3 regions of the Georgenia sp. M64 genome follow, and region 2 is predicted to be linked to each of the others. Evidence: riboswitches for the same ligand, from Rfam matches in the RefSeq annotation. Region 2 holds a riboswitch; each other region holds the start of a gene.
What was found. Region 2 has a riboswitch for S-adenosylmethionine ahead of AAEM63_RS12155 (hypothetical protein). Riboswitches for the same ligand answer to the same signal wherever they lie in the genome.

Region 1 (7,324 bases), 1.6 Mb from region 2:
GGTCCAGCGCCACCGCGTGCGCAAGGGCCTGTGGGTCGCCGGCGCCGCGGGCCAGGCCGGGGCCACCGCGGCCATGGCCCTCGCGGCGGCGGCGACGACCGGCGCCGTGGCGGGGGTGGCCGTGCTCGCTGCCCTGGCGGTGTTCGCCCTCGCCCGGGCGCTGACCTCGCTGGTGGACAAGGACGTCCTCGGCCGGACCGTCCCGAAGGGCCAGCGCGGCCAGATCAACGGCATCGCGACCGTCCTGTCGGGCCTGGTCGCGATCACCCTGGGGCTCGGCATCCGGGCCCTCGGCGGGGACGACGTCGCCCCGCCGGTGCTCGCGGCGCTGCTCGGCGCGGCCGCCCTCGCCTGGGTCCTCGCCCTGGTCGTCTACTCCGGCATCGTCGAGCCCCCGGCGGAGCCGTCCGTCCGGGCGCCGGACGGTCCCGGCTGGCTCACCCGCGCCTGGTCGCTGCTGCGCTCCGACGCCCCGTTCCGCCGCTTCGTCACCGTGCGGACCCTCCTGCTCGTCTCGGCCCTGAGCCCGCCGTTCGTCGTCGCGCTCGCCGCCGCGGAGGGCGGGGTGGGTCTCGGTGGCCTCGGCCCGTTCGTCATCGCCTCGGGCGTGGCCGGCCTGCTCGGCGGCCGGCTGTTCGGCCGGCTGGCCGACCGCTCGAGCCGCGCCCTCCTCGTGGCCGGGGCCGGTGCCGCGTCGCTGCTCGTCCTGGCCTTCCTCGCCCTGCGGCTCCTGACCGCGGTCAGGGAGTCGTGGTGGCTCCACCCGCTCGTCTACCTGCTCCTGGCCCTGACCCACACCGGGATCCGGGTGGCGCGCAAGACCTACGTCGTCGACATGGCCGAGGGCGACCGGCGCACCGAGTACGTCGCGGTGGCGAACACGGCGATGGGCGTGCTGCTCCTGGTCGTCGGCGCCGTCTCCGGGGCGCTGGCGACGATCGGACCCGAGGCCGCGCTCCTCCTCCTCGCCGCCCTGGGTCTGGTGGGGGTCGCGGTCGGGCGCACCCTGCCGGAGGTCAGCCACCCCTGACCGTCCCGACCGGGCGGGACCTGGGTCCGCGGCGGGGGCCGGGTCGCGGGCCCACGATGGGAGGGCCGGGCCGGTCTCGAGCCCGGTCGGACCGGCGGCGACGGCGCCGGGGCGGCGAGGGAGGCGACCGGTGCGGCGGGTGAGGCGACCGGTGCGGCGGGTGAGCCTCGGTGCCGTCCTGGCGTTCCTCGCGATCCTCGTCGCGACCGCCCTCGCGGTCGTCACCCCCGCGACCGCCCGCTCCGTGCCGGACGGCGTCATCGACCCGACCGCCCGTTCCGTGCCGGACGGCGTCGCCGGAGCGACATCCGGGTCGGCGGGTGCGGCGGCCGCACCGGCGGATCCCGACGCGCCGACGATCTACTACTTCTGGGGCGACGGGTGCCCGCACTGCGCCGAGGCCAGCCCGTTCCTCGCGTCGCTGGCGCAGACCTACGGCGCCACCGTCGTCGACTTCGAGGTCTGGAACCACCCCGAGAACCGCGAGCCCATGGCCGAGATGGCCGCCGGCTTCGGGTTCGAGCCCACCGGCGTGCCGCTGATCTTCCTCGGTGAGAAGTACTGGGTCGGCTTCTCCGAGGAGCTCAACGGGGCCCAGATCGAGGCCGCCGTCGCCACGTGCGCCGAACACGGGTGCCTCGACGCGCGCGAGGTCGCCCGCGCGGGCGGTCCCGGCGTGCTCGACCCGCCCGCGGTGGCGGGGCCGGACCCGGCACCCCCCGCGGCCGCCACGGAGGTGCTGCGCCTGCCGCTCCTCGGCGAGGTGGACCTGGGGGCGCACTCGCTCACCGTGAGCACCGCGCTCATCGCCGTCGTCGACGGGTTCAACCCGTGCTCGCTGTGGGTGCTCTCCGTCCTGCTCGCCCTGACGCTGCACAGCGGGTCACGCCGGCGCACGGCCGTCATCGGCCTGACCTTCATCACCGTCACCGCCGCGATCTACGGCCTGTTCATCACCGGGCTGTTCACGGTCCTCACCGTGGTGGGCATGTCGGCGTGGCTGCGGGTGCTCGTCGCGCTCGTGGCGCTGTTCTTCGCCGTCGTCAACATCAAGGACTACTTCTGGTACCGGCAGGGCCTGTCCTTCACCATCGCGGACGAGCGGCGGCCGGGGCTGTACCGCGGCATGCGCGCCGTGATCGCCAAGGGCGACTCGCTGCCCGCCCTCGTGGGGGCGACCGTGGTCCTCGCCGCGGGCGTCTCGCTGGTGGAGTTCTCCTGCACCGCGGGGTTCCCGGTGCTGTGGACGAACCTCCTCACCAGCCAGGGCGCGACCGCGGGCACCTTCGTCCTCCTGCTGGCGCTGTACCTGCTCATCTACCAGCTCGACGAGCTGGCCCTCTTCGGCGCCGCGGTCGTCGGGCTGCGGGCCACCCGGCTGCAGGAGAAGCAGGGCCGCCTGCTCAAGCTCGCCGGCGGGATGCTCATGCTCACCCTGGCCGTGGTCATGATCGTCGACCCCGACCTCATGGGCGACGTCGGCTCCTCGGTCGCCGTCTTCGCCGTGGCCCTCGCCGCGACGGCGCTCGTGCTGCTCGTCCACCGCGTGGTCCTGCCGCGGCTCGGGATCCACGTGGGGACCGAGGAGAGCCTGCGCCGGTGAGCCGGCGGGGCCGGCCCGGCGCGCGCCGGGCCGGCCCCCACGCTCAGCCGTCGAGCCGGGCCAGCTCCTCGGAGGTGAGCTCGAGCTCGACCGCGGCGACGGAGTCGAGCACGCTCTCCGGCCGGGAGGCCCCCGGGATGGGGATGACGACGTCCGCCTTGGCCAGCTCCCAGGCCAGGGCGACCTGCTGGGGGCTCACGCCCCGCTCGGCCGCGACCTCGGCGAAGGCGGCGTGGGTGGAGCCGAGGTCGCCCGCACGGCTGATGCCGCCCAGCGGGCTCCACGGGAGGAACGCGATGCCCATCTCCGCGCACAGCTCGAGCTCGGGCTCGCTGGAGCGGAACGACGGCGAGAACTGGTTCTGCACCGAGACGAGCCGTCCGCCGAGGATCTCCTGGGCGAGGCGGATCTGGTCGGGGTCGGCGTTGGAGATGCCGGCCATGAGGATCTTGCCCTCGTCGAGCAGGTCGCGGATCGCACCGACCGACTCCTCGTACGGCACCGCCGGGTCCGGCCGGTGGAACTGGTAGAGCCCGATCGCCTCGACGTCGAGCCGCTGCAGGGACGCCTCGCAGGCCTTGCGCAGGTACGCGGCGTCGCCCTGCTTGGTCCACGTGCCGTCCCCCGGACGGCGGTGCCCGCCCTTGGTCGCGACGAGGACGTCGTCGGCGGAGGCCCCGGCCAGGCGCAGGGCCTTGGCGATGAGGAGCTCGTTGTGCCCGACGTCGGTGGGGTCGCGGTGGTAGGAGTCCGCGGTGTCGATGAGGGTGATGCCGGCGTCGAGGGCGGCGTGCACGGTGGCGATGGACCTCGCCTCGTCCGGTCTGCCCTCGATCGACATCGGCATCCCACCGAGACCGATCGCGCTGACGGGACGGTCGCCGATACGGCGCTGCTGCATGTGTCCTCCCACGTTGCTCGCGGGCCCCGGTCGAGGCCCGCGAACACGTTAGACGCCGTCGCCGTCCGCTGCGACCAGAAGCTTCATCCCCTCGTGCGTGGCGGTGAACCCGAGCCCCTCGTAGAAGCGCCGCGCGTCGGTCCGCCGCTTGTCGGTGGTGAGCTGCACGAGGGTGCAGCCGCGCCGCCGGGCCTCGTCCACGGCCCAGGTGATCATGGCTCGGCCCAGCCCGTCGCCGCGGCGGTCCGGCGCCACGCGGACCGCCTCGACCTGGGCGCGCAGGCTCCCCCGCCGGGCGAGGCCCGGGATGAAGGACAGCTGGAAGGTGGCGGCGAGCCGGCCCCCCTCGTCGACCGCGACGACGAGCAGCTGCGCGGGGTCGGCGTCGATCGCGGCGAAGGCGGCCAGGTACGGGGCGAGGTCGCCGCCGTCGCGGCCGGCGCCGAGCTGGTCGGCGGCGAGGAGATCGACGATGCCGGCGACGTCGGTGGCGACGGCGCGGCGCAGCACCACCGTCTCGCCGCCGACGTCCAGACGCGCGAGCACGGCCCCCACGTCAGCGGCGCTCGAGCGGCAGGGCGCCCGGCCGGGCCGGGTTCCTGCGCAGGCCCGTGGGCAGCGCGGGGTTGTTGACCCCGCGCTCGCGCAGGGCCTCCAGGACGTCCAGCGCCGGCCGGTCCCGGTTGAAGGTGTACAGGTGCAGCCCGGGTGCGCCGGCGGCGAGCGCGCCCTCGACCAGGTCCACGGTGGCCGCCACGCCCCGGCGCAGGCGCTCGGCCTCGTCGTCGACGGCGAGCAGAGCCGTCAGGGCCGGCGGCACGTCGACGCCCGTGAGCTCGCCGAGCCGGGCGAGGCGGCCGGGGTCGGTCAGCGGGATGATGCCGGGCAGGATCGGGATGAGCACCCCGGCCGCCCGGGCGTCCGCCACGAGGGAGGCGTAGGAGTCGACGTCGTAGAAGACCTGGGTGATGGCGAAGTCCGCGCCCGCCGCCTGCTTCTCCCGCAGCGCCGCGAGCTCGGCCTCGCGGGTGTGGCTGCGCCCGCAGGGATAGGCGGCCACGGCGACGGAGACGACGTCGGCCGGGTCCACCCCCAGCTCGCGGGCGACGGGCGAGGGCCCGGCCGCCGTGACGCCGGCCTCCCGGCCGCCGTCGGCGCGGGGTGCGCCGAGCTCCTCGGCCTCGACCTGGCGGATGAGCCCGACGAGCTCGCTGGAGCGGGCGAGACCACCGGCCGCGGGGGCCCACACGGACTGACCGGCCGGCGGGTCGCCGCGCAGCGCGAGGAAGTCCCGCACCCCCAGGCCGAGGAGGCGCCGCACGAGCGCGCCGAGCTCCTCGCGGGTGGTCCCGACGCAGGTGAGGTGGGCGATGACCGGGACGCCGGTCTCGTCGAGGATGCGGCGGACCAGGCGCTCGGAGGCGTCGCGGGAGGACCCGGACGCCCCGTAGGTGACGGAGAAGAAGTCCGGTGCGGCCTCGGCCAGCCGCAGGATGCGCTGCCACACGACCTCGCCGAGCTCGGGCCGCCGGGGCGGGTAGAGCTCGAAGGAGACCGTGGGGCGGGTGGTCGGCACAGCCAAGAGGCTAGAGGTGGACATGGGATCACGCTCCATCGGTCCTGGCGGGAGCACCCGCAGGTGCGGGTTGCTGCGGCGTCGGGGAGCCAGGTCTCTCGGCCGCTCGGGATGGACGCTCCATACTCGCCGGGGTATGGGTGCACGCGCCAGCATGCGGGCCCCGCATCCCACGTCCTGAGACATGGGCCTCAGGGCAGGACGACCACCTTGCCGGCGGCGTGCCGGCCCTCGACCTGCGCCACGGCGTCGGCCGCGCGTGTCAGCGGGTAGGTGGCGGTGACGTTCGGGCGCAGACGACCCTCCGCGGCCGCGGCGACGACGTCCGCGAGCACGTCCGGTCCTCGCTCGAGCGCCTGCCCCCCGAGCGCGACGGCGGCGGCGGGGTCGGCCGCGCTGACGACGCTCGCACGGTCGGCCACGACCGCGACGAGGCTGCGCAGCGCCTCACCTCCGGCGAGGTCGAGCACGGCGTCCACCGGGCCGGCTGCCCGGACGGCCGCGAGCGCGCCAGGACCGGAGGCCACGAACGTGACCCCGAGGCTCTCGGCACGGGCGCGCTTGCTCTCGCTGCCCGTGCCGACCACCCGGGTCCCGGCGGCCCGGGCCAGCTGGGCGACGAGATCACCGACCCCGCCCCCCACCCCGATGACCAGGAGCGTGCGGCCTGCGCCGGGGTCGACCTGGTGGAACGCGTCCCAGGCCGCCGTCCCGGCGATCGGGAGGGTGGCGGCGACCTCGTGCGGCAGACCGGCCGGCTTGGCCACGACGTCGCGTCGCCGGGCGAGGGTGTGCTCGGCGAAGGCGCCGGCACCCGGACGCGGGCGGCCCACGACGCCGTCGCCCACGTCGAGGTCCGTGACGTCCGGGCCGAGCGCCTCGACGACGCCGGAGAGCTCCAGGCCGAGGGCGAGGGGCGGCGTGCGGGTGGTCCCGAAGAGCCCCTCGCGCCGCTTGACGTCGGCCGGGTTGACCGCGGCCGCGCGGACCCGGACGAGCACCTCGCCCGGGCCGGGCGCGGGGACGTCCCGCTCGACGAGCGCCTGGTGCTGGGGACCGCCGTAGGCGCGCGCGACGAGCACGAGCGAGCCGGTCACGCCGACGGCCGGGGGTCGGGGCCAGGTCACGGGGCCTCCTTCTGCTCGGCGTGGGCCCAGCGTGGCGCAGGCCGGCGGCGCCGTCGAGCCCTTGGGCCCTGGTCAGGGCCGGGGAGGACGGGCAAGACTGGTCCCACCCGAGACGAGGAGTCCCCCATGGGCGCGCGCAGCTGGTCCGACCTGAGCACCACCCAGCGGCGGGCCGTCACCGCGCTCGGCGTCGCGGAGGCCGCCCTGGCGGTCACGGCATGGGTGGACCTCGCCCGGCGGCCGGCGTGGGCGGTCGCCGGGAGCAAGACGCGGTGGGCGGGGGTCATCGCGATCAGCTGGGTCGGTCCGATCCTGTACCTCACCAGGGGACGGCTGCCGAGGACCTGAGCGCACGAGCGACGGCCCACCCGGCGCGCCCCCCGGGCGCCGGGACGGCGCACCCGGGGGGCGAGTACCCGGGCGGACCGGCCGCGGGGACCGAGGGCCCTTGCCCGGCGTCGCCCCGGGGGTGACGCTGCTGTGGGGGGAGTGAGGAGATCACGATGACCGAGTACACACCCGGGCAGTACACCTCGGGCGCAGCCGACCCCGTCCCGGACGAGGCCGAGCTCCGCCGTCTTGCGGTCAAGCGGCTCAAGGACAAGCGCGACTTCAAGGCTCACCTCCTGGCCTACGTCAGCGTGAACCTCCTGCTCGTGGTCATCTGGTGGATGACCGGGGCGGCGTCGTTCTTCTGGCCGGTCTTCCCGATCCTCGGCTGGGGCATCGGGCTGCTGTTCCACGCGATGGACGTCTACTCCCCGCCGCCGGGACCGGCGCAGATCGCCGCCGAGATGGACCGGCTGCGCCAGCAGCGCTGACCGGACCGGTGCCCGCGCGTAGGCTCGCCGCCATGGGCATCCGCGGCCAGGAGCAGCAGGTCGGCGACGAGCGGCTCCAGGCCGCCACGGGCCGCTCGCGGACGTCCTGGTACACGCTCCTCGACGACGCGGGCGCTCGCGAGTGGGACCACGCCCACATCGCGCGCTGGCTCGGCGGCGAGCACGATGTGGACGCCTGGTGGGCGCAGTCGGTGACGGTCGGCTACGAGCAGGCCCGCGGCCTGCGCCTGCCGGGGCAGAGCTCG
Region 2 (7,324 bases):
GCCAACCGCATCAGCGCCGCCCTGAGGAGGCCGTCATGACCACCGCCCCCACCCTTCACCGGGCCTCCGCCGCGGCCGCCGGTCCAGGAGCCGCAGTGACGAGCGCGGGAACCGCACCGGGGGACGTCGCGGCCCCCGGGACCCCCCGCGACGTGCCCGTCCTCGCCGTCCGCGACCTCGCCGTCACCTACCGCTCGGGCCGCACCTCGACCGCGGCCGTGCGCGGCGTCTCCTTCGACGTCCGGCCCGGCGAGGTCGTCGCCGTCGTGGGGGAGTCGGGGTCGGGCAAGACGACGACGGCGCAGGCCGTCATCGGTCTGCTGGGCGCCGGCGCCCACGTGGACGCGGGCAGCATCGCCGTCGGCGGCGCCGACGTCTCCGGCTGGACGCCCCGGCAGCTGCGCGCCGTGCGCGGGGCACGGATCGGCCTGGTGCCGCAGGACCCGCACAACTCCCTCAACCCGGTCCGCACCATCGGCGACAACCTCGCCGAGGTCCTGCGCATCCACCGGGCCGGCCCCCGGGCGGCGGTGCGGGCGCGGGTCGTCGAGCTCCTCGCCCGGGTGGGCATCCCCGAGCCGGAGCGGCGGGCCCGCCAGTACCCGCACGAGCTGTCCGGCGGGATGAAGCAGCGGGTCCTCATCGCCGGCGCGATCGCGCTCGGGCCCGACCTGGTCATCGCCGACGAGCCCACCAGCGCCCTCGACGTCACCGTCCAGCGCCGGATCCTCGACCTGCTCGACGACCTGCGCGCCGAGCTCGGCTCGGCCGTCCTGCTCGTCACGCACGACCTCGCCGTCGCCGCCGAGCGGGCCGACCGCATCCTCGTGATGAAGGACGGCCGGATCGTCGAGGAGGGCGCGACCGAGGCGCTCCTCGCCGCCCCGGCCCACCCCTACACGCGCACGCTCCTCGCCGACGCGCCCTCCCTCACCGAGCCGGCACCCCGGGCCACCGCCCGGCTCGTCGAGACGGCGCGCGAGACCGACCGCGCGATCGAGGTCCGCGGCCTCGTCCAGGAGTTCGGGCACGGACGCGGACCGCGGTTCCGTGCCGTCGACGACGTCTCCTTCTCGGTGGTCCGCGGCACCACCCACGCGCTCGTGGGGGAGTCCGGCTCGGGCAAGACCACCACCGCCCGCGCCGTCGTCGGGCTCCGACGACCCACCGCCGGCTCCGTGGTGGTCGAGGGGGCGGAGGTCACCGGGCTGCGGGGGGAGGCCCTGCGCCGGTTCCGCCGGGGGACCCAGCTGGTCTACCAGAACCCGTTCAGCTCCCTCGACCCGCGCCAGAGCGTGACCGAGATCGTCGCCGAGCCCCTGCGCAACCACGGCCGCACCGACCGACGTGACCGGCGGCGCCGGGCGGCCGAGGCCCTCGAGCAGGTCGCGCTGCCGGCCACGCTGGCGGCCCGTCGGCCGGCGGAGCTCTCGGGCGGGCAGCGGCAGCGCGTGGCGATCGCCCGGGCCCTCGTCCTGGAGCCCGCGGTGCTCGTGCTCGACGAGGCGGTCTCCGCGCTCGACGTCACGGTCCAGGCCCAGATCCTCGACCTCCTCGACCGGCTCCAGCAGGACCTGGGCCTGACCTACCTCTTCATCTCCCACGACCTCGCCGTCGTCCGACAGATCGCCGACACCGTCTCGGTGATGCGCGACGGCCGGGTCGTCGAGCACGGCCGCGCGGCCGACGTCCTCGACCACCCAGCCCACGACTACACCGCCGCCCTCGTCGAGGCGATCCCGCACCGCGCGGCGGCCCCCACGAACGGAGAGACCAGATGACCGCCGTCGGCATCTTCACCCGCATCCTCGACGACGCCTCGCCGGCCGAGCGCTACGCCCACGCCGTCGAGCAGATCCGCCTCGCGGAGCACCTCGGGCTCGACTCGGCGTGGGTGGCCCAGCACCACTTCGACCGCGACGAGGGCGGCCTGCCCTCCCCGCTGGTGCTGCTCAGCCACGTCGCGGCCCTGACGAACCGCATCCGGCTCGGCACGGGCATCATCACCCTCCCGCTGGAGGACCCCGTGCGCGTGGCCGAGGACGCGGCCGTCCTGGACGTCCTGTCCGGTGGGCGGCTCGAGCTGGGTCTGGGCAACGGCGGCACGCCGAAGTCCTTCCCCGCCTTCGGGCGCGCCCACGCCGACCGGCGCGAGATCTTCGCCCGGCACCTCGCCGCGCTCCTCGAGGCCCTCGAGGGACGGGCGCTGGCCGACGAGCGCAACCACCTCTACCCGCCGGCGCCGGACCTGGGCCGGCGGATCTGGCAGGCGACCTTCTCCGTCGACGGCGGTGCGCGGGCGGGCGAGCGCGGGGACGGACTCATGCTCTCGCGCACCCAGCCGCGCCCGGCCCACGCGCCGGACGCCACCCTCAGCGAGCTGCAGGACCCCGTGATCGACGCCTACCTCGCGGCCCTGCCCGACGGCGTGGCGCCGAGGATCCTGGCCTCCCGCACGCTCGTGGTCGCCGAGGACCCGGCCCGCCTCCGGCCCCACGCCGAGGCAGGCCTGCGACGCGCCGCCCAAGGCCTGCGGCGCCAGGGCCACCACCTGCCCGAGGACGACGTCGACGCGCTCCTGCGGCGCACCGACAGCCACCTCGGCACGCCCGAGCAGGTCCTCGCGGAGCTGGCCGAGGACACGGCCCTGGCCCGCGCCACGGACGTCTCGTTCCAGGTCCACTCCATCGACCCGCCCCACGAGGACGTCCTGCGCTCCATCGAGCTCATCGCCACCGAGGTGGCCCCTGCGCTGCGGACCGGGCTGCGCGCCGGGCTCCCCGCCCCCGTGGCATGACCTCCCCGACCAGAAGAGGACCCGACATGAGCACCGCACCCACCACCGCCTCCGCACCCACCACCGTCCCCACCGACCCCGACGTCCCCCCGGCGGTCCCCGACGTCGTCGACCACCTCCTCGGCACCCGGCCGGGCAGCCGGCTCGACGAGATCCGCGGCGCGCGGCCCGCCGCCCGCGCGAACGCCCAGCGCAGCCACGAGGCCCTCCTCGAGCCGGTCGACCCCACCCACGTCTCGCTCCTCGAGCGCTCGGTGGTGGCCGCGTTCGTCTCGGCACTGCACGGCTCGGGTCCCGTCGCCGCCCGCTACGCCGCCCACCTCGGGGCGGCCGACCCGCACCTCGCCCGCGTCGTCGCACGCGAGGTGGCGAGCGGCGCGACCACGGGACCGTACGGCGCCTACCGTGAGCCGGCGCTGGCCGGGGAGAGCAGGCCGGGCCCGGTGTACCGGGTCCAGGACGGCGAGGCGCTCGGGGCCCGGCTCACCGCGGCGCTCGAGCACGCGCACCTGCTCGTCCTGCGGCCCCGCGAGGCGAGCCCGGCGGCGCTCGAGCGCCTGGCCGCGGCGGGCTGGAGCACCGACGGCATCGTCACGCTCGCCCAGCTGGTGTCGTTCCTCGCCTTCCAGGTCCGCGTCGTCCACGGCCTCGGTGCGCTGGCCGCCGAGGTACCGGATGGTGGCACCGCCGAGGCACCCGACGGCGTCGCCGGCGAGGCGCCGGACGGTCTCGCCGGCGACCGTCCGGAGCCCGGGCCGGCTGAGCGGGCGCCCGCCCAGGTCCTCACCTACCCGGACCTCCGTCGTCCCGAGGCGTTCACCCGCGACCAGCTCGGGTGGGTCCCGTGGCTCGAGCCCCTGCCCCGCGAGGAGCTCACCGAGCGGCACCTCGACGGGCTCGTCGACCGGCGCCGTGCGGACAACGACTACTTCCGGCTGCTCGTGCGCGACCCCGAGGTCCTCGCGGCGCGCACCCGCACCGACAACGACATCTTCTACAACACCCGCGGCGGTCTGCCGAGGGCCGAGCGCGAGCTCGCGGCCACCGCGGCCAGCCGCCTCAACGGCTGCGTCTTCTGCGCCTCGGTCCACGCCCGCTTCGCTGCGCACCACTCGCGGCGTCCCGAGGACGTCCAGCGACTGCTCGACGAGGGCGTCTTCGCCGACCTCGGACCGCGGTGGGACGCGGTGGTCGCCGCGGCGGTCGCGCTGAGCAGCACCCCGCCCACGTTCGGCGCGCAGGAGGTCGGCGCGCTGCGGGCCGCCGGGCTCGACGACCTCGAGATCGCCGATCTCGTCCACGGTGCGGCTTTCTTCGGGTGGGCCAACCGGCTCATGCTGTCCCTCGGCGAGCCAGCGGAACCGGGGGTGTGAGGCAGCCCACGTCCCGGTGCGGTCCACGCACCGGGACCGATGGTTGACACCTGAAGCAACGCCCACCTACTGTCATGTCGAGGTCAAGAGCGTCAGCGTCAAGCCCCGGCTCGCTGGCCGGCAACCCCCCACGTGCGGGGGGTGCCCCGGGTGATGACCTGGTCCCGCGAGTGCGCGGGACAACCGCCGAGCACGAAGGAAACTCAGGACGAATGAACACGCACCAGGGCCCCGGGCAGAACGTCTTCTCGCCGCGCCGCTCGATGTGCATGTGCATGTGTCGTCCCGGTATGTCCATCTGACGACATACCCCGCGACGCCCCGGCACCTGCCGACGCGTCACCCCTGATCTCGAGCCCCCCGCCGCGGGCGATTGGCACGCCACGCGCGGGACCGGCCGGTCAGCCTTCCTTCCGCCGCGCCCGCCGCCGGCGCGCCGACACCTGGATGTGTGCTCCCATGACCGCTCTGCTGCTCCCGCGTTCCGAGAACCGCCCCGCCCAGGTCGCCCTCGACCTCACCGCGCTCGGCGTCACCGCCGACGACGACCTCGGGGCGGACCTGCCCGTCGCCAAGGCCGACCTGGCCCGGCTCGCCTCCTACACCCGCGCCGCCCACGAGGCCGGCGTCGACTTCGTCGCACTCGGCGAGGGCTTCCGCCTGCGCACGGACCGGGTCCTGCGTCCCGAGTCGTGGCTCGACCCCGTGGTCGCGGCCCGCCGCATCGGCCCGCACGCCGGACCGGGCGGGCTCGTCGCCGCCGTCCCGGCCGGGGCCGACCTGCGCCCCGTCGCCGCCGAGCTCGCCCAGGTGGGCCTGGTCGGCACCGCCTGGGCCGGCGTCCAGACCCGGGCCGGCGCCCCCGCGGCCCGCCTCGCCGGTGAGGAGCGGCCCGCCCGCGGCACCGGCACGCGCGTCGTCGTCGAGGTGCGCGACGAGCGCGACGTCGAGACGGCCGGGTCCTTCGCGGACGTCGTGCGCATCCGCGAGCAGGACGCCGCGTGGGCACGGGAGCTCCGCTTCGCGGTGCGCGCCGCCGCCCGGGCCGCCGGGCGCGGGGACATCCCGGTCCTGGTCGACCTCCACGCCGTGGTCTCCACCCAGCGCAGCGCCGCGGTCGAGCGGGCGGCCCTGGTGGCCGACATCGCCGGCGGCGCCCCGTGGACCGGGGCGCTGGCCGGGGTGGGCACGGTCAGCGACGTCGCCGACACGATCGAGGCGTGGGTGACGGGCGGGTCCGCGGACGGCGTCGTCGTCGTCCCGGGCTCGGTCCCGGCCGACGTCGCGGCCCTCGTCCACGGGCTGCTGCCCGAGCTGCGGGGCCGCGGCCTCCTGGCCCCCGCGACGACGGCGGTGCGACCGGTCCGCGTCCCCTCCGCGCCGGCTGCCCGCGTCGCGGCAGCCCGGCGTCCCGCCGCCGCCCGGGTGGCTGTCCCGTCCTGACGCTCGCACTCTTGACAGGCCCGGTCCCGACCGGCCGGTCCGGACCAACGCCGTCCGCTGCCGCCGTCCTGGACGTGCGCCGTCGCGATGGGCCGGGTCGGTCCGCGGTGTCACGACACCGCGGGCCGGCTCAGGGCTCCTCGCGCCGGAAGATGATGATGAGGACGCGCAGGACGAGGATTACGGCGACGACGAACAGGGCGGTCGCCAGCACCGTGTAGAGGTTCACCGTGCTGGTGACCATCGGCCCGCCGGTGACGCTGAAGAGCACCACGGACATCATCCCCGCGGTCGCGCCGAGCACGGTCAGCAGGGTGCGGTGGACGAGGTGGGTGACGATCTGCCGGTCCCGCGGGTCGGCGAAGAGCCGCACGTTGGCCGTGAGACGGCCGTGCTCGACGGCGTCGGCGATGCGGTCCACCCGCCGGGGGAAGCGGCGCAGCACCGGCAGCAGGCCGCTGACCTCCTGCTCGAGGGTCTCCTTGAGCCGCGCGGCGCCGGTGATCCCCGCCATCCGCTCACGACCCATCCCCTTCGCCTCGGTGACGAGGTCGTAGGAGGGGTCGATCGCCCGCAGGGTGCCCTCGAGGGTGGCCATCGCGCGGAAGACGGCGGCGACCTCGGGCGGCACCCCGAGGTGGAAGGAGTTGATGAGCGCGAAGAGGGAGGTGAACGCGGCGGCCCCCTCGGCGGAGCCGCCCGCGCTGTAGCGCAGGATGAGCACCCCCAGGGCCTGCTCGAGGTTGCGCTCGTCGATGTCCTCGGGCCGCTCGACGAGCTCGAGGAGGGCGTCGGTGGCCGCCATCGAGTCACCGGTGCCCACGGCGGCGAGGAAGTGGCCCATCGCCTGGCGGGTCTTGGCCCCGAGCCGGCCCACAGAGCCGAGGTCGAGCATGGACAGCGTGCCGTCGTCGGCCACGAGGACGTTGCCCGGGTGGAGGTCGACGTGAAAGATCCCGCTCTCGAGGAGCTGGTCCATGACCGTCTCCAGCAGGGTCTTGGCCAGGGCTGTCCGCCGCTGCGGGCCCAGCGCGGCGAGCACCTCGTGCGCCGCGCCGACGGGCAGACCGGGGAGGCGGTCCATCACCAGCACCCGCGGCCCGCTCAGCCCCCGCACGGGGGTGGGGACGACGATCCCGTCCCTGCCGTCGAGCGCGGCGGCGACGCCGAGCATGTTGTCGCGCTCGATGGTGAAGTCCAGCTCCTCGCGCAGCGCCGCCGAGAACCCGTCGGCGAGGTCGACGAGCCCGATGTCGTGGCCCCAGTCGGTGCGGCCCTCCAGGGTGGTGGCGAGGCGGGCGACGATGTCGAGGTCCCGGTCCACGTCGTGCTCGATGCCGGGGCGCTGGACCTTGACCACCACCTTGCGCCCGTCGTGGAGGACGGCGGCGTGGACCTGGGCGACCGAGGCCGCGGCGAGAGGTGTGGGGTCGAGCTCACGGAAGACCTCGCCCGGGTCGCGGCCGGTCTCCGTGGCGATCGTCCCGCGCACCACCTCCCAGTCGACCGGTGCGGCGTTGTCCTGGAGCTGGACGAGCTCGTCGATGAGCTCGCGGGGGAGCAGGTCGTTGCGGGTGGAGAGCTGCTGACCGAGCTTGACGAACGTGACGCCGCCGTCCTCGAGGGCCCGGCGCAGCGAGCGGGCCAGGTCGCGGCGCTCGGCCACGGTGCCCAGCGCGAGGTGCCGGCGCCCGCGCAGGAACCTGCCGAG
Region 3 (7,324 bases), 1.5 Mb from region 2:
GGCGAGGCGTACGAGTCCGACGGCGCGACGGTCATCCCGGTCGCCACGGTGCTCGGCGCAGGTGGCCTCGGGTACGGCTCCGAGGGTCCTGACTCGGCTCCGGCGGCCGCCGGCGAGGGTGGGGGTGGCGGCCACGCCCTGCGTGTCCGACCGCTCGGGGTCTACGTGATCCGCGGCGGTGAGGTCACGTGGCAGCCCGTCACGGACCCGAGCGTGGTCATCCTCGGCGGCCAGGTCGTCGGTGCGCTGGCGCTCCTGGTGCTGGCCCGCGCGCTCCGCCGTCGCTGACGGCGAGCCCCATCGTTCGACCGCGCAGTTCCGACGGCGCGGCTCCATCGCTCGACGTCGGTGCTGCCGACGAGGACGTACCGGTGCGCTCGCTCGGAACACCTCTCCGTGCTGTGCATCGGTGCAGGTCAGGACCGCTGCCTCCGATAGCGTGAGCGCTACCCGATCCCTGAAACCGAAGGAAGCTTCGTGGACGTCCTCCTCGGCTCCATCCCCCTGCTCGCCGTGCTCGTCCTGGTGGCGATCGTCGTCTTCGTCGTGGTCAGGAAGTCGATCCGCACCGTCGACCTCAACGAGGCCCTCGTCATCGTCGGCCGCAACGCCAAGGAGGGGCCGACCGGCAGCCTCGACGCCGTCCCGCCGGCCGGGACACCCACGGACGGGAAGGGCCCGCGCGTCGTGATCGGCGGCCGCGCGTACGTCAAGCCGTTCGTCGAGTCCGCCACGAAGATCTCGCTCGAGCAGCGCCAGCTCTCCCTCACGGTCGAGGGCGTGGACAAGAACTTCATCGCCGTCTCGGTCAAGGCCTCGGTGCTCTTCAAGGTCCGCGGCGACGTCGACGGCGTCCGACGCGCGGCCCAGCGGTTCACCAGCCAGCAGGCCAAGCTCGAGGGCCCGCTCCAGCAGTCGCTCGAGGGCGCCCTACGGCCGGTCCTCGGCTCGATGACGGTCGAGCAGATCATCTCCGACCGCCAGGCGCTGCAGGACCGGGTGTTCGAGTCGATCAAGCCGGACCTGTACCAGCAGGGCTTCCACATCGACCTGGTGAACCTCTCCGACATCTCCACCCCGGCGTCGGACTACCTCGCCAACCTCGGCCGGGCGCAGGCCGCGACGGCGCGTCAGGAGGCCGAGGTCAAGGAGGCCGAGGCGCGCCTGGTCTCGGAGACGGCCCAGATCGCCGCGCAGGAGCAGATCGCCGAGCGCCAGCGCGACCTCGCCCTCAAGCAGGCCACCATCAAGGCCCAGACCGACCGGGCCGCCGCCGAGGCGGACGCGGCCGGCCAGCTCGCCCGCGCCGAGCAGGAACGGGTCGTGGCGGCGCAGGAGCGTGAGGCCCTGCAGGAGAAGGCCCGGGTGGCCGAGCAGCAGCTCGACATCGACGTGCGTAAGCCCGCCGACGCCGCCGCGTACGCCGCGGCCAAGCAGGCCGAGGGTGAGCGGGATGCCCGAAAGGCCGAGACCGACGCGGCCGCCTACGAGCGCCAGGCGCTCGCCCAGGCCGAGCTCTCCGCCCAGCGGAACGAGGCCGAGGCGATCAAGGCCCGCGGTGAGGCCGACGCCGAGTCGATCAGGGCGCGCGGCCTCGCCGAGGCGGCCGCGACCGAGGCGCAGGCGAAGGCCCTGGCCGAGCAGGGCTCGGCGGTCATCGCGCAGCAGGTCGTCGCGCGGCTGCCCGAGATCATCCGCGCCGCCGCGGAGCCGGTCGGTCAGATCGACAACCTCACCGTCGTCGGGACCGACGGCGCGGGCGCTGTGACGAAGATCGCCGGCCAGGTCCTGGGGGAGGGACAGCAGGTGGTCAAGGCACTCTCCGGCATCGACCTCGCCCAGGTCGTCGCCTCGCTCGGCGCCTCGCCGGCCCCGGCGGTCAACGGTGCCGCCGCGGCGGCGACCAGCTCGGCCTCTTCGGATCACTGACGCCCGCGGGCCGGCACCCATCAGGTGCCGGCCCGCGGTGGTCGCTGAACAGAGGGCGCCTAGGGGCGCTGGACCACCAGTGCCCCGGCGCCGGTGGCGTGCTTGCCGTGCCACTTCACGTCGGCGTAGTCGGTGAGCACGTCGTAGTCGTACTCCTCGGCCGGGTCCCAGCGGACGTCGGTCGAGAACCCTGTCAGCGCCCAGTCCGGCGCCGCGGTGCCCTCCGCCTGCGCCTCGGCGACCGCAGCGAGCCGGTTGGTCTCGTAGTCGGCCGCGGCGAGCGCCTCGACGTCGACGGGCCGGGCGTTGAACCACGAGCCGGAGTCCGCGAACTCGGTGGCGTTCCAGTGCTCGACGACGATGGTCTCGTCGGCACCGGGGCCGGTGTACTCGAAGGCGTTCGCCTCGGAGACCACGCTGGAGTCGTACCCCAGACCCAGGAAGTACCCGTGCCCGCCGTTGGCGCCGGAGAGGACGGGCCAGACCGGGTCCTCGGCGCGCGCGACGTAGTAGTTGTTGAGGACGTGAACATCGCCGAAGCGCACCCGCGGCGAGCGCTGCGAGGTGCCCTCGAAGTAGTTCCCAGCGATGGTGACACGCAGTCGTCCGGCGTCGGTGTCCGCGTTCCCGTCACCGGAGCCGAGCAGCATGGTCTTGTCATGCCCGACGAACCGGCTGTTGGTGATCGTGACGAAGTCGGTGCCGTCCTTCATGTCGAACAGACCGTCGTGGCGGTTGGCGGGCTTGCCGTTGGGACCCAGCGGTGCGGCGCTGTCGGGGTACGCCCCGTCGGTGAAGGTGACGTGGTCGACCCAGATGTTGTTCGCGGTCACCGACGACATCGCGTCGAACCGCGCGTTCCACGATCCGTCCGCGCCGTCCCACGGGTCCCACGAGGAGAACCAGTCCACCGGTGCCTCGACGGTGAGGTTGCGGATCACGATGTCGCTGTCCACGTGCAGCATGATGTTCGTCGCGCGGAACCCGGCGTCGTCACCGAGGCCGAGCAGGGTCGTGTTGCTGGGGATCTTGATCTCCTGCTGCCGCTTGAGGTTGTTGCTGCCCGTCTGGCGCAGTCGGCGCATCTGCCCGCAGTAGTCGTGCGTCTGGTCGCTCCAGCCGTCGGCGGTGAAGCAGGAGAGGTACTTCTCGATGTTGTACCCCGGGGCGTAGTCCTGCTCGCCGAGCAGGCGGCCGTCGGGCGCCTCGTTGCCGTGGATCGTGCCCTGGACATAGATGATCTTGGGCTCGTCCGGAGCGCCGGCGTTGTCGAGGGCGGCCACCAGCTCGGCGCGGTCGGAAACGACGTAGACGTTCTCCGCAGGGGCCCCGGCGCCACCGTCCGTCCCTCCGTTCGCGGTCGCCCACCCCACAGTGGCCCCCTCGTGCGGGTCGGCGGTGGGCGTGTGGCTGCCGACGCCGACCGCGGGCGGGGCGGTCGTCAGCGCCACGGCGGCGGCAAGTGCGCCGGCGGCAAGCCGGCTCTTCGTGTGCTGTCGGTGCATGAGGTGACTCCGTTGTCAGGCGGTTGGGTCGCACGTGGAGAGCCTCGCGGTGTAAGCGCTTTCATGCCCCCATAAGTGGCCATAATTCTGGAGCGGCATCCAGGTGTCAAGGATTCGTCGGAGCAGAACCGGGACCTATGGGTGCGGTACGGGCGGCTGTAGGTCCCGGCACCGCCGGGACCTCGGTCCTGACTCTGCCCGGTTTGTCGCTTCTACGTTTATCCCGACAAGAAGCCCGAGCCCCCCACACCGGCCCGGAGCACATGGAGCGGGACGCCGGATCGGTGGCCCGCACGAAGACGGGAAATCGAATCATGAGCAAGTCCGCTACCAAGATCGCTGGGATCGTCTCGATCATCGCGGGGATCCTGTTCATCGTCGCTGGTGGGGTCACCTGGGGCATTGTGAGCAGCCAGCTCGCCGCGGAGAACATCACCGTGCCGGAGGACTCCTCGATGCTGCCGGGTGACAAGGTCGATGGTCCGTTCTCGGCGTACGCGCAGGCGCAGATCATCAACGAGCACGCGCTGGCCGGGACCGAGGGTCGGACGTACGCGGAGCTGGGTGCGGCGATGCGTGAGGTCGAGGAGGGCTCGGAGGAGCACCAGGCGCTGCAGCAGCAGCGGACCTCGGTGATGAACGCCTCGTTCCTGCGGGCGTCGCTGTTCACCTCGGTGGTCTCCTACGGTGTCGCGGCCCTGGTGATGGGTCTGGGTGTGCTGTGGATCCTGGTCGGGTGGGCGCTGACCACGCTGCGGAGCGTCCCGGCCGCGCCGGTGGTGGCGCAGGACCGCACCCCGGTGACCGTCTGACAACCACCACCCGCTCCACCCGCACGACCGCACGACCGCACGACCGCCGGAGCCCCCGGCCCCCGCCACACGGCGAGGGGTCGGGGGCTCCGCCGCGTGCTGTGGTCCTTCGGTCACGAGGCTTCGCCTGCCGAGGCATCGTCGAGCTGGGCGGGCCGCCGTGCTCGTGGCTCCCGCCGGCCATGTCGGCCCGTGACTCAGTACCGGGCGGGGTGAGCCAGCAGCGCCGAACCTCGACCTCACCCCGGAACCCTCGACCTCGACGCGGAGGTGCTGACCGGACCGGGCGCCCTGGCGTGACAAGCGGTGCCCGGCCGTCAAGCGGCGCCCGGGTCGGCAGCTGCCGGGCCGAGTCGGGCGGAACAACGTCGACGACATCAGCCGAACACCCCGTCCTCGACCCCGGCCGGTCGGAGCGTCCTGTCCCACAGACGTTCCCCGCCGCGGACGTCGGCCGGTGCTCGTCTCGCCATGCGGGCACCTGACGCGCCGCCGCTCACGATGCGGGCGCCGGTCGGGCCCTCCCTCGCCGGTTTCGTACGTTCCCTCCACCCATCCAGAGCGGCCGAGAGACCTGGCTCGACGAAGCCGCAGCAACCTCCCCGCCTCGCGGGGGCGGGTGCTCACGCCGGGACCGATGGAGGAGAAGCACCATGCCCGTGACCACCGACCGGCATCTCGACGAACGCGCCGGGCGCCCGACCGACGACCGGCCCCGCATCAAGCACGTCCGGGCCCGCGGCGAGTGGGCGGGGAGCTACACCACCCGCCTGAGCGTGCGTGGGTTCGACTTCGTGGCCGCCGAGCCGCGCTCCTTCGGAGGCGACGACAGCGGTCCGACCCCGATGGAGTACGTGGCCGCGGCCCTCGCCTCGTGCCTGACCGTCGTCGTCGAGGCGGTGGCCAGGGAGCGTGGCCACACCGTGCACGCCCTCCACGTGGAGGCCGACGCCACCCAGGACGTCCGCGGCTTCGCCGGTACCGCGGACGTGCCGCCGTACTTCTCTCACGTCGCGCTCGCGGTGGCCCTACGCACCGACGCCACCGCGTCCGAGGCCGAGGTCCTGCGCCAGGAGGTGCTTCGGCGGTGCCCGGCGTACGGACTCGTCGCCGCGGCGGGCGTGCCGGTCGACGACAAGTGGGACGTCACCACGGAGGCGGCGCGATGACCACCGTCGGCCTCTGGACGGTCGGGCTCGCCCTGGCCTACACCGCCTTCCTCGTCCTCGCCGGTCGGGCCGTCCGCGCGCGGGCGGGCGGCGCGGCCAACTACTTCGTGGGCGGACGGAACTTCCGGCCGATCACCGTGGCGTTCTGCATCACGGGTCTGTTCTCCGGCTCCTCGTTCATCGCCATCCTCGAGCTGTCGTACCGCACCGGCGTCTCCGCCGTCTGGTACGGCGTGGCCGAGATCGTCCAGATCACGCTCATCGCCGCCCTGCTCGTGGTGCCGCTGCGCAAGCGGCTCGTGGTGACCATCACCGGTCTCATCGGCGACCGGTTCGGCCGCGCGGCCCGCGCCGTCGGCGGGGCGATCACCGCCTTCACCTTCCCGATGTGGTCGGTTGCGACCGCGATCGCCTTCGCCACCGCTCTGCACGCGGTGACGGGTCTGAGCATCCACGGCTCGGTCATCGCCACCGCCCTGCTGCTGCTCGCCTTCCTGTGGGGCGGCGGCATGCGATCCGTCGCACTGACCCAGACGGCCAACGTCGCGGTCTTCGTCGCCATGCTCGCCGTCGGTGCGGCCGCCGTCCTGGCCGGACCCGGTCCGGGCACCCTCGCCGGTCTGCCCACGACCCACCCACAGCTGGTGGATCCCGCGGCGGCGGGCGTCACCCTCATCGTGGCGTGGTTCGGCACTTTCGTGGTCAACGTGCTGCTCGCGCAGGCCGCCTTCCAGATGGCGCTGTCCTGCCGGACGCCGGAGGAGGGCCGCAAGGGCCTGGGCTGGGCGGCCGTGATGGCCTTGCCGTTCATCGTCCTGGGCGTCGCGATCGGGGTGGCGGCCGCCGTCGCGGTCCCCGGCGAGAGTCTCGGTCTGCTCGGCGTCACCCGGTTCGTCACCGAGACCCTGCCTGCGCCGCTCGCGGCCGTGTTCTTCCTCGGCCTCTGGGCCTGCGCCATCGGCTGGGGCGGCCCCTGCCAGTTCTCCGGGGCGACGTCGCTGGGCCGCGACGTCGGCGCCGCGCTCAACCCGCGGGCGAGCGAGGCCGACCTCGTGCGCTACACGCGCTGGTCCCTCGTCCTGCTCACCGCGCTCATGGTGGTCTTCGCACTGCTCCGCACCGAGCAGTCGGCCTGGTGGAACGTGCTGGCCTGGACCCTGCGCAACGGGGCCACCCTCGCGCCGGTCGCCGCGGTGCTCTTCTGGCCGGTCGCCACCCGCCGGGCGGCGCTGGCGGCGCTGGTTGCCGGGTTCACGGCCGGCCTGACCTGGTACCACCTCGGCGGCTGGGACCCGGCCGCCTTCCACCTGGGCATCCACCCGGTGTGGGTCGGGATGGGCCTCAACCTCGTCGTGCTCCTCGCCGTGACCCTCGCCCAGGGTGGCTGGGCGCTCCCGGCCGAGGCCGCGCGCCGACGTCGGGGTGCGGCCACGCTCATTGCCGCAGCCGCCCTCCTCGCGGTCACCACGCTGGCCTGGGTGAGTCTGCACCCGCTCGGCCTGACGGGTCTGGCACTGTTCACCACCGTGGTGCTCCTCGCGGCCGGCGTCTTCCAGCTCACCGTGCCCTCGGTCACGGCCCCCTCGCTGCCCGGCACGGCGCGCTCGCTCGACGCCCGGGAGGCCGCCGACGACGCGCTCGACCACGCGGGGCTCGCGCCCCGATGACCGCACCGGCGGCGGCGCGGACGGGGCGGCGCGTGAGCGCAGGCCGGGCGGTGCCCGGCCTGCTCGCCGCCGTCGGGGCGGTGCTCGTGGCGGTGGCGGTCCACCGGGTGGTGCCGCAGCTCCCGGCGCTGACGGTCGCCGTGGTGCTGGGGATCCTCGCGGCCAACCTCCCGCGGAGCGCCCGTCTCGTGGCCGGTCCGCTCGGCCCCGGCCTGACCTTCGCCGGCAAGCGCCTCATGCGC

Region 1: it holds a riboswitch for S-adenosylmethionine, as region 2 does, so the genes downstream of both, AAEM63_RS00450 (methylenetetrahydrofolate reductase) here and AAEM63_RS12155 (hypothetical protein) in region 2, are expected to answer to the same signal.
Region 3: it holds a riboswitch for S-adenosylmethionine, as region 2 does, so the genes downstream of both, AAEM63_RS00180 (OsmC family protein) here and AAEM63_RS12155 (hypothetical protein) in region 2, are expected to answer to the same signal.

Annotation. Positions count from the first base shown of each region.
Region 1 is NZ_CP145809.1:91,615-98,938, reverse strand. It holds gene AAEM63_RS00470 (MFS transporter) at 1-1,030, shown strand, start outside; gene AAEM63_RS00465 (hypothetical protein) at 1,191-2,633, shown strand; gene AAEM63_RS00460 (aldo/keto reductase) at 2,677-3,534, opposite strand; gene AAEM63_RS00455 (GNAT family N-acetyltransferase) at 3,583-4,080, opposite strand; gene AAEM63_RS00450 (methylenetetrahydrofolate reductase) at 4,091-5,134, opposite strand; SAM riboswitch class I at 5,143-5,228, opposite strand; gene AAEM63_RS00445 (NADP-dependent oxidoreductase) at 5,302-6,237, opposite strand; gene AAEM63_RS00440 (PLDc N-terminal domain-containing protein) at 6,364-6,585, shown strand; gene AAEM63_RS00435 (2TM domain-containing protein) at 6,741-7,058, shown strand; gene AAEM63_RS00430 (hypothetical protein) at 7,091-7,324, shown strand, end outside.
Region 2 is NZ_CP145809.1:2,697,756-2,705,079, reverse strand. It holds gene AAEM63_RS12175 (ABC transporter permease) at 1-39, shown strand, start outside; gene AAEM63_RS12170 (ABC transporter ATP-binding protein) at 36-1,781, shown strand; gene AAEM63_RS12165 (putative FMN-dependent luciferase-like monooxygenase) at 1,778-2,797, shown strand; gene AAEM63_RS12160 (alkylhydroperoxidase domain protein) at 2,824-4,170, shown strand; SAM riboswitch class IV at 4,252-4,362, shown strand; gene AAEM63_RS12155 (hypothetical protein) at 4,630-5,613, shown strand; gene AAEM63_RS12150 (AarF/UbiB family protein) at 5,744-7,324, opposite strand, start outside.
Region 3 is NZ_CP145809.1:31,399-38,722, forward strand. It holds gene AAEM63_RS00160 (spore germination protein GerW family protein) at 1-288, shown strand, start outside; gene AAEM63_RS00165 (SPFH domain-containing protein) at 478-1,929, shown strand; gene AAEM63_RS00170 (pectate lyase) at 1,989-3,434, opposite strand; gene AAEM63_RS00175 (aromatic ring-opening dioxygenase LigA) at 3,749-4,246, shown strand; SAM riboswitch class I at 4,796-4,890, shown strand; gene AAEM63_RS00180 (OsmC family protein) at 4,900-5,415, shown strand; gene AAEM63_RS00185 (sodium:solute symporter family protein) at 5,412-7,082, shown strand; gene AAEM63_RS00190 (putative sulfate exporter family transporter) at 7,079-7,324, shown strand, end outside.